Regions from separate parts of the Streptomyces sp. NPDC050315 genome, predicted to be linked through region 2. Evidence: riboswitches for the same ligand, from Rfam matches in the RefSeq annotation. Region 2 holds a riboswitch; each other region holds the start of a gene.

Region 1 (3,272 bases), on a different contig from region 2:
GCAGAGCATCGCCGTGCCCCACCAGGCGATCATCGCGGCGCCGATGCCCGAGGTGATGTGGTCGTAGGCGGGAGCGATGTCGGTGGTGAGCGGACCCAGGGTGTAGAACGGCGCCTCCTCGCAGATCTCCTGCTGGAGGTCGATGTTCTCCTTGATCTTGTGCATCGGGACGTGGCCCGGGCCCTCGATCATGGTCTGCACGCCGCGCGACTTGGCGATGGTGTTGAGCTCGCCGAGCGTCTTCAGCTCCGCGAACTGGGCCTCGTCGTTGGCGTCCGCGATGGAGCCGGGGCGCAGGCCGTCACCGAGCGAGAACGTGACGTCGTACGAGGCGAGGATGTCGCAGAGCTCTTCGAAGTTCTCGTAGAGGAAGGACTCCTTGTGGTGCGCCAGACACCACGCCGCCATGATCGAGCCGCCGCGGGAGACGATGCCGGTCTTGCGGCGGGCGGTGAGCGGGACGTACCGCAGGAGCACACCGGCGTGGACCGTCATGTAGTCGACGCCCTGCTCGGCCTGCTCGATGACGGTGTCCTTGTAGATCTCCCAGGTGAGCTCCTCGGCCTTGCCGTCGACCTTCTCCAGGGCCTGGTAGAGGGGGACGGTGCCGATGGGAACGGGGGAGTTCCGCAGCACCCACTCGCGGGTGGTGTGGATGTTCCGGCCGGTGGAGAGGTCCATGACCGTGTCGGCGCCCCAGCGGGTCGCCCAGGTCATCTTCTCCACCTCCTCCTCGATGGAGGAGGTCACCGCGGAGTTGCCGATGTTGGCGTTGACCTTCACCAGGAAGTTCTTGCCGATGATCATCGGCTCGATCTCCGGGTGGTTGACGTTGGCCGGCAGTACCGCGCGACCCGCCGCGATTTCGTCCCGCACGAATTCGGGGCTGCACTTCTCGCGGACCGCGACGTACTCCATCTCCGCGGTGATCTCGCCGCGCTGGGCATACGCGAGCTGGGTGACGGCGCCGTCCCGACCGCGGCGCGGCTGCCGGGGCCGGCCCGGGAACACCGCGTCGAGGTTCTTCAGGCCGCCACGCGGCGAGGTGTGCTTGAGGCCGTCGTCCTCCGGGCGCATCGGCCGGCCCGCGTACTCCTCGGTGTCGCCGCGGGCGATGATCCAGTTCTCCCGCAGCGGCGCGAGGCCGCGGCGGACATCGGTTTCGATATTGGGGTCGGTGTACGGCCCTGACGTGTCGTAAAGCGTCACGTGCTCGCCGTTGGTGAGGTGCACTCGCCGGACCGGCACCTGGATGTCGGGGCGCGATCCGTCGATGTAGCCCTTGTGCCAGCCGATCTGCTGCGTCGTCTCGGCAGCGTCCTGGCCATTTTCGGGCGTGCGTGCATCCTGCAGAGTCATTAAGACCCACTCCCTACGCCGGCATTACCCGGTAACAGGTTCGGCGGTCGACGCAGCTCTTCCCGTGTCGGTGTTTCACGTGAAACACCGCTGGTACGGAATCAGCGCCCTCTCAGCCCGGTGCTCCGAGCTCCCGCGATTGCAAAGGTGCCACCACGGTAGCGGCCGATGCCGCGTGGTGACCAGGGGGCCCGGTGAGTTGTTGGATGATCGGGCGGTGACCCGCAACGAGCCCGAGCCCCAGCCGCACACTCATCCGCATGCACACGGCCACAGCCATGGCCACGGACCAGCCGCGCCCGTCTCGCGCCACCTGCGCAAGGTCATCGCCGCGGTACTGATCCCCTTCGCCCTGGCGGTGGGCGTCGGGCTGATCGCCCTCTGGCCCGGCGGCGCACCGCCGCACAAGCCCACGGGGGTCGGCTTCGACCAGGAGACCCAGTCCGCGCGGGTCGTCCAGCTGACGAAGGTGGACTGCGCCGACGTCAACGCACAGCAACAGCAGCAGATGGAGCAGCAACAGCCGCCGACGGGACCCGGCGGTGGCGCGCAGCAGCAGGCGCAGCGCTGTGAGCAGGCCACCATCGAGGTGACCACCGGCAAGGACACGGGGCACCGCTTCAAGACCGTGGTGACGCCGGATGCCTCGCGCCGCTACACCGAGGGCCAGGACGTCGTGGTGGCGTACGCGCCCAAGGCGCCCCGGGACCTGCAGTACTCGGTCACCGACGTGGACCGCACCTTCCCGATGTGGGTGCTCGCCGCGGTGTTCGCGCTGGCGGTGGTGGTCGTCGGGCGGCTGCGCGGGGTGCTGGCACTGGTCGCGCTGGCGGCGAGCTTCGCCGTCCTCACCGTGTTCATCCTGCCGGCCATCCTGCAGGGCTCGAATCCGCTGCTGGTGGCGGTGGTCGGGGGCAGCGCGATCATGCTCATCGCGCTGTACATGTGCCACGGCCTGACGGCCCGTACATCGGTCGCGGTGCTCGGCACGCTGGCGTCACTGCTGCTGATCGGGCTGCTGGGATCGGTGTTCATCGGCTGGGCACAGCTGACGGGCAACACGGACGACCAGACGGGACTGGTGCACAGCCTCTACCCGGGCATCGAGATCCGGGGTCTGCTGCTGGCGGGGATCATCATCGGGTCGCTGGGTGTACTGGACGACGTGACCGTGACCCAGACGGCGGCCGTGTGGGAGCTGCGGGACGCCGACCCGACGGCGAGCCGGCGGCAGATCTACGGGGCGGCGATGCGGATCGGGCGGGACCACATCGCGTCGGTGGTGAACACGCTGGTACTGGCGTACGCGGGCGCCGCGCTCCCACTGCTCCTGCTGTTCTCCATCGCCCGCAGCGGTGTCGGTACGGTCGCCGGCAGCGAAATGGTGGCCGAGGAGATCATCCGGACGCTCGTGGGCAGTATCGGGCTCGTCGTGTCCGTACCGCTGACCACGCTGCTGGCGGTACTGGTGGTCTCCGCCGACCGCGGCAGCCGGAGCGGTCCGCAGGAGGAAGACGGCCGGGCGGCCGGTCCGGGGCCCGGGCAGCCGGGCAGCAGGCGCGGTGGACGGGGCCGCCGCCGCAAGCGCTGACCGGGCCGGACCGGCGGTCAGCCCGCCCGTTGCGCGTTCGCGAAGATCCGGTCCAGCTCCGCGTCGAGCGTGCCGCAGATCTGCTCCTGGCCGAGCGGCACCAGCCGGTCCGTACGGTCCAGGAAAGCGACCAACGGAGCCGCGCCGACGCGGAAAAGCGCCTGCTCGGAGCCCACCTGCAGACTGACGAAGACATCACTGAGGTGCGCGCCCGAGACCGGCGCCACGTGAATGTCCCCTTCACCGGCCGGCCGACTCAGGCCGTCCAGGAGCAGTTCCCGGCTGAACGCCCAGGTCACCGGGGCATCGCCCGGGAGATCGA
Region 2 (3,272 bases):
CCTCCAGGTGCGCCAGCTCCTCGCCGGCCTCCATGCCCTTGTCGCGCAGCTGCACGATGTCCACGCCCGAGGAGAGCACCGCGTCCAGGAACTGCGGCAGATCGCCCTGCTCCTTGCGGGCTCCCGTGCACAGGTAGAGGCGGGCGTCGGACAGGGCCTGTCGTGCGGTGCTCATCGGGTCTCCCCCAGACGGGGCGTACGGACCGGACCGGGCCGGCCGGTCCGCACGCCCTTCGGTTGCGACGGTGTGGCGGGTGGGTCAGACGGCGAGCGCCTGTGCCCGGCGCTTCACCTCCGTGCCGCGATTCTCGCGCAGCGCCTGCGCGGGCGTCCCCGGCAGGGTCTCATCCGCGGTGAACAGCCACTCCAGCATCTCTTCGTCGGTGAAGCCGTCGTCCCTGAGGAGCGTGAGCGTCCCCACCAGGCCCTTGACGACCTTGCCTTCCTTGATGAACTCGGCCGGCACCTGGAGGGCCCTGTTCTCACCGCGGCGCACCGCGATCAGCTGGCCCTCCTTGACCAGCTGCCTGACTCGCGTCACCTCGACGCCGAGTTCCTCGGCGATGTCGGGGAGGGTGAGCCAGGCGGAAACCAGTCCATCGATCTTTGCGTCAATCTCGGTCACACCCCCAAGCGTGCCATCCCCCACTGACAGTCGGTAGCCGGGCATCGCCATCAGTGCACACCACCGGCCACAGCCGGCGGCCGCGCCGCCGCTAACGCACCTGCGCCGCAGCCGATTTCAGCGGTACCGAGGCGTCCGCCGCGGCCGTCCGGTCCAGCAGCGCGCCCCGCTCGATGAGCTTGCGTCCCTGCGCCAGGTCGCGCGGCCGCCCCACGGCCAGCAGCGCCACCAGCGCGCCGTCCCGCAGCCACAGCGCCGTCCACGCCGCGCTCCCGGGGTCGCCGCGCCAGACTAGCTCGTCGGCCACACCGTGGTACCCGGCGCACTGCACGAACCGGCCGAACTGCTCCGACCAGAAGTAGGGCACGGGGTCGTACACGGTGCCCTCGACCTCGCACCGGGCGATGTTCGAGGCGACCGTGCGCGGCCCCTGAAGGGCGTTGTCCCAGTGGTGCACCAGGAGCCGGCGGCCGTAGCGGGCGGACGGGAAGGAGGCGCAGTCGCCGACCGCGTACACATCGGGCACCGAGGTGCGCAGCCGCTCGTCGGCCCGTACGGAGCGGTCCTCGCACAGCTCGACACCGGAGCCGGCCAGCCAGTCCGTGGCGCAGCGCGAGCCGATGCCGATCACCACGGCGTCCGCGGGCAGGGACGTGCCGTCGGCGAGCAGAACGGCGCCTTCTTGCACTGCGGCGACTCTGGTCCCGGTACGGAGCGTGGCCCCCGCGTCGGCGTACCAGCGGGCCATGTGGGCGGCGACCTCTTCGGGCAGCGCGCCGGCCAGTGGGCGGTCGGCGGCCTCCACGACGGTGACCTCGCAGCCGGTCTCGCGGGCCGCGGTGGCGAACTCCGCGCCGATCCAGCCCGCGCCGACGACCACGATGCGCTGCTGGGCGGCCAGTACCGGGCGCAGCCGCTCGGCGTCGTCCAGGGTGCGCAGCACGTGCACACCCGGTACGCCCTCGCTGCCCGGGAGGGTCATGGCCTCGGCCCCGGTGGCGATGACCAGCCGGTCGTAGGGCACCGGGCCGGCCTCGGTCAGCACCTCATGGGCGTCGGCGTCGAGTCCGGTGACACTCGTGCCGAGCTGCAGCTCGATACCCAGGGAGGCGAAGTCGACGTCGAAGGCCGAGCCGTCCGCCTTGCCGAGCAGCACCGCCTTGGAGAGCGGCGGCCGGTCGTAGGGCGGGTGCGGTTCGGCGCCGAGCAGGGTGATCGTGCCGCGCCAGCCCTGTTCGCGCAGGGCAACGGCGGTCTGCACGCCCGCCATCCCCGCGCCGGCGATGACGACGCGGCGCGAGCGGTCGGGGGTCCGCGAGTACTTGCTCTGCTGGCTCACCTGATCACTCTAGGACGCACCCCTTCGGGGGGCTTAGCACCGCGCGACGAGATCTCTGACACAGGGTCACGCTCCGGCCGCGCAGAGCACCCTTACGGCGAGTGTCGCGCGCGTACTACTCTGACGGCACTTGTACTCGCGGGAGCCCGGACGCACCGGGCTGAGAGGGAGGCTGCGGCGGCCTCCGACCGTACGAACCTGATCCGGGTCATGCCGGCGAAGGGAGGGGCTGGAAGCCCATGCATCCACCTGCACGTACACCGGCGGAGACAGCTGCCGGGCGGCCCGACGCGGTGATCGTCGGGGGCGGTCTCATGGGGCTCGTGACGGCCTGGCGGGCGGCCCAGCGGGGCCTGCGCACCGCCGTCGTGGACCCGGAGCCGGGCGGCGGCGCGGCGCGCGTCGCGGCCGGCATGCTGGCCGCCGTCACGGAGCTGCACTACGGCGAGGAAACGCTCCTGGGGCTGAATCTCGACTCCGCGGCGCGCTATCCGGCGTTCGCCGCCGAGCTGGCCGAGGCGAGCGGCCAGGACCTGGGACACCGGCGGTGCGGCACGCTCGCCGTGGCTCTGGACGCCGACGACCGCGCCCACCTGCGGGAGCTGCACGCACTGCAGCGCCGCTGCGGCCTGGACTCGGAGTGGCTGACCGGCCGCGAGTGCCGGAAGCTCGAACCGATGCTGGCGCCGGGCGTGCGCGGCGGTCTGCGGGTGGACGGTGACCACCAGATCGACCCGCGACGGCTCGCCACGGCCCTGCTGACGGCCTGCGAGCGGGCCGGGGTGGAGTTCGTACGGGAGCGGGCCGCGCGGCTCACAGTCGCCGGGGACCGGGCCACCGGCATCGAGCTGGCGGACGGCACGGCGCTGCCGGCCGGGCAGGTCGTGCTGGCGGCCGGCAGCTTCAGCGGACGGCTGGCCGGGGTGCCCGAGCACGTACGGCCGCCAGTACGGCCGGTCAAGGGCCAGGTGCTGCGGCTGCGGATTCCCGCCGCGTACGGCCCCTTCCTGTCCCGCACCGTGCGCGCCGTGGTGCGCGGCGGCCCGCTCTACCTGGTGCCGCGCGAGAACGGCGACATGGTCGTCGGCGCCACCAGTGAGGAGCTGGGCTGGGACACCACGGTGACCGCGGGCGGCGTCTACGAGCTGCTGCGCGACGCGCACGAGCTGGTGCCGGGCATCACCGAACTGCCGCTGGTCGAGACGATCGCCGGGCTGCGCCCCGGGTCGCCCGACAACGCGCCGCTCCTCGGGCCCAGCGCGCTGCCCGGCCTCCTGATGGCCACCGGCCACTTCCGCAACGGTGTGC
Region 3 (3,272 bases), on a different contig from region 2:
CGGACCGCGGGCCATCGACCGGCTGCTGCGCGGCGAGAAGGGCCGGCAACGGTACACGTGGGGGCGCGCCATGGTCGGGCGGCACGCCACGACACTGATAGTGGCGGGCCGCTTCCTGCCCGGCGGCCGGGTGGCGTCCGCACTGTCCACCGGCAGCCTGCGGTTCCCGCTGCGCCGCTTCGTCCTGCTGGACGCGGCCGGCGCCACGCTGTGGGCCGTCACCAGTACCGCCAACGGTTACGTCGGCGGCGCGGCGGCTGACGGCCCGTCGGGGGAGGGGCAGAGTGGCTCAGGAGGCCCGGCCCCACGCCTCCGCGTAAGCGCGCGCCGCCGTACGGGGGTCGGCGGCCGCGCAGATGCCCGAGACGACCGCGCCGCCCGCCGCGCCCGCGGCCCGCAGCGGCGCCATGTCCGCCACCGTCACCCCGCCGATCGCCACCGCCGGCAGCGGCGTGGGCGCCGCCAGCCGGGCGAAGCCCTCGATGCCCAACTCCGGTGGCGCGTCCGCCTTGGTACGGGTCGCGTGCAGCGCGCCGATGCCGACGTAGTCGACCCGCGCCGGTTCCTTGGCCGCGGCCCGCAGTTCGTCCTCCGTCGCGGCGCTCAGCCCGATCACCGCTTCCGGCCCGGTCAGCGCGCGGACCGCGGCCACCGGCAGGTCGGACTGGCCGACGTGCACCCCGGTCACCCGCGCCCCGGCCGCGCGCGCCGCCAAGTACACATCCACCCGGTCGTTGACGAACAGCGCGACGTGCTCGGGCAGTACCGCGGAGATCCGCAGCACCGTGTCGAGGAACTCCCGTGCTGCGCCGTCCTTCTCCCGCACCTGTACTGCCGTGACCCCGCCGGCCACCGCCTCCGCGACCGTGCCGGGCACGTCCCGGCCGCACGCGGCGGCCTGCGCCGCGTCGGTGACCAGGTACACGGAGAGGTCCAGCGGTGCGGGCAGTTCCGGGTCCCCGGTCACGCCCACGAGATGGCCGCCCGCTTGTCGAGCGTGTCCTCGTCGAGGCCGTACAGCGCGTCCAGGAAGGCGGCCGCGAAGCTGCCGGGGCCGCCGCTGCGCTCGGCCGCGACCTCGGCGGCCACGGTGTAGACCGTCACCGCGGCGACCGCGGCGGCCAGCCGGTCACCGTCCGGAGCCGAGTGCGGCGGGGCGAACGCCGCCAGCACCGCGCCCAGCGCACAGCCACCGCCGGTCACCCGCGTCAGCAGCGGGTCCCCGTTGGCGACCCGTACCGTCCGCGCGCCGTCCGTCAGCAGATCGACCGGTCCGGAGACAGTGACCACCGCACCCGTCGCGCGGGCCAGCGTGCCCGCGGCCCCGGCCGCCGACTCGACCTCGTCCGTCGCGTCCACCCCGCGCCCGCCGCCTCCGGTCCCGGCCAGCGCGATGATCTCCGAGGCGTTGCCGCGCACAATGGACGGGCCCTGCGCGGCCAGCCGGTGCGCCAGCGCGGTCCGTACCCGCAGCGAGCCGATCGCCACCGGGTCCAGCACCCACGGCGTCCCGTTGCGGACTGCCGACGCCACCGCCTCGGTCATGGCCGCGCGCTGCTCGGCGTGCGGTGTGCCCACGTTGACCAGCAGTCCCGAGGCGGCCCCGGCGAACGGGCCGGCCTCCTCGGGGATGTCCACCATGGCCGGGGCGGCCCCCAGCGCGAGCAGAACGTTGGCCGTGAAGTTCGAAACGACCTGGTTGGTGAGGCACTGCACCAGTGGTGTTTCATGGCGTACGCGGATGAGCGCTTGCCGGGCCGTGGCAAGCAGGTCGTCGGCCGGACGCGTCATAGGGGCATTCCTCTGTGACATCCCTTCGCTGGTGCGAACCAGATCAGGTTCGACGGGTGTGATCTCAGCCCTTGAGATGGGCACCCCGTGTCTCTGTGTGCCCACATGCTACCCGCACCCCGTTCCCGATCCGGAACCCCGACCCCTGGAAGACCCATGACCATCGAGCGTCCCGTGTTCGACGGGCGGATGCCCGCCGGCGCCGGCGATCTGTCCGTCGAACGGCACGGCATCGGCCCCGTGCCCGAGAACAACCGCTACGGCCGCCCCGGCCGCCTGTTCACCGTGTGGTTCGCGCCCAACCTGACCATGACCGGCGTCTTCACCGGCACCGTGGGCATCGGCCTCGGACTCGACTTCTGGACCGCGTTCGCCGCGATGGCGCTCGGCACGCTGCTCGGCGCCGCGCCGTCCGCCTACCTCGGTACGTGGGGCAGCCTCACCGGCACCGGTCAACTGCCGCTCGCCCGGCTGGCGTTCGGCGGCGGCGTCGTACTGCCCGGCATCCTGCAGTGGCTGTCCTCCATCGCCTGGGACGCGCTGATCGGACTGTTCGGCGGCGACGCGCTGGCCCGCCTGCTCGGCTGGCCCTTCTGGCTGGGCGCGCTGACCGTCCTGCTCCTCCAGGGCGTCGTCGGCGTCCTCGGGTACGAGGCCATCCACCGCCTCCAGACCGTGATGACCTTCGTGCTGGGCGCGGCCTTCCTCGCCCTCAGCGTCAAGCTCCTCGATGGTGTCCCGCTCCCGTCGGCCGCCACCGCACACGGCGCCGACCGGGCCGGGGCCTTCGTCCTGACCACCACCGTCGCGCTGAGCCTCGCCATCTCCTGGGCCCCCTACGCCTCGGACTTCAGTCGGTACCTGCCGCGCTCGTCCTCCCGGCCGCGGATGTTCTGGTACACCCTGCTCGGCATGGCCGCCGCGTACCTCTGGGTGCAGACCCTCGGCCTGTGGGCGGCGGGCCTCTTCACCGACCAGACGGCGGCGGGCGTGCACAAGCTGCTCGGCGGCGGGGCGCTGGGCGCCTTCGGGCTGCTGGCCATCGCCGCCTCGGCGGTGTGCAGCAACGCCATGAACGACTACAGCGGTTCGCTGGCCCTGCAGACGGCCGGGGTCCGCATCCCACGCCCCATCGCCGCCGCAGTCGCCGCCGTACTCGGCTTCCTGCTCGTCCTGTGGATGCACGCCGCCGACACCACGGCCCGCTTCCAGAACGTGCTGCTCTTCGTCGGCTACTGGATACCCGGCTTCATCGGCGTCGTCGCGATCGACTGGCTCGCCCGCGCCCGCGCCCGCAGCGGTCGGCCGGTCGAGGTGCACGAGGAATTCGCCCGTCCGCAGCCGTGGTGGCCGGCGGTACTGGCCTTCGTCGTGTCGTTCGCCGCCGCCGTGCCCTTCATGGACACCTCGCTGTACATCGGCCCGGTCGCCGAGGCGCTGCACGGCGCGGACCTGGCGTACTTCGTGACTTTCCTGGTCTC

Evidence for each region. Region 2 has a riboswitch for thiamine pyrophosphate ahead of thiO (glycine oxidase ThiO). Riboswitches for the same ligand answer to the same signal wherever they lie in the genome.
Region 1: it holds a riboswitch for thiamine pyrophosphate, as region 2 does, so the genes downstream of both, thiC (phosphomethylpyrimidine synthase ThiC) here and thiO (glycine oxidase ThiO) in region 2, are expected to answer to the same signal.
Region 3: it holds a riboswitch for thiamine pyrophosphate, as region 2 does, so the genes downstream of both, thiM (hydroxyethylthiazole kinase) here and thiO (glycine oxidase ThiO) in region 2, are expected to answer to the same signal.

What each region holds. Positions count from the first base shown of each region.
Region 1 covers NZ_JBFAKN010000006.1:399,842-403,113, forward strand. Annotated here, with positions in the region: gene thiC (phosphomethylpyrimidine synthase ThiC) at 1-1,359, opposite strand, end outside; TPP riboswitch at 1,353-1,506, opposite strand; gene AB0I82_RS24100 (YibE/F family protein) at 1,577-2,950, shown strand; gene AB0I82_RS24105 (SsgA family sporulation/cell division regulator) at 2,968-3,272, opposite strand, start outside.
Region 2 covers NZ_JBFAKN010000002.1:327,690-330,961, forward strand. Annotated here, with positions in the region: gene thiE (thiamine phosphate synthase) at 1-175, opposite strand, end outside; gene AB0I82_RS08465 (Rv2175c family DNA-binding protein) at 260-625, opposite strand; gene AB0I82_RS08470 (FAD-dependent oxidoreductase) at 717-1,964, opposite strand; TPP riboswitch at 2,093-2,206, shown strand; gene thiO (glycine oxidase ThiO) at 2,204-3,272, shown strand, end outside.
Region 3 covers NZ_JBFAKN010000001.1:1,112,190-1,115,461, reverse strand. Annotated here, with positions in the region: gene thiE (thiamine phosphate synthase) at 290-967, opposite strand; gene thiM (hydroxyethylthiazole kinase) at 964-1,791, opposite strand; TPP riboswitch at 1,795-1,889, opposite strand; gene AB0I82_RS04910 (cytosine permease) at 1,948-3,272, shown strand, end outside.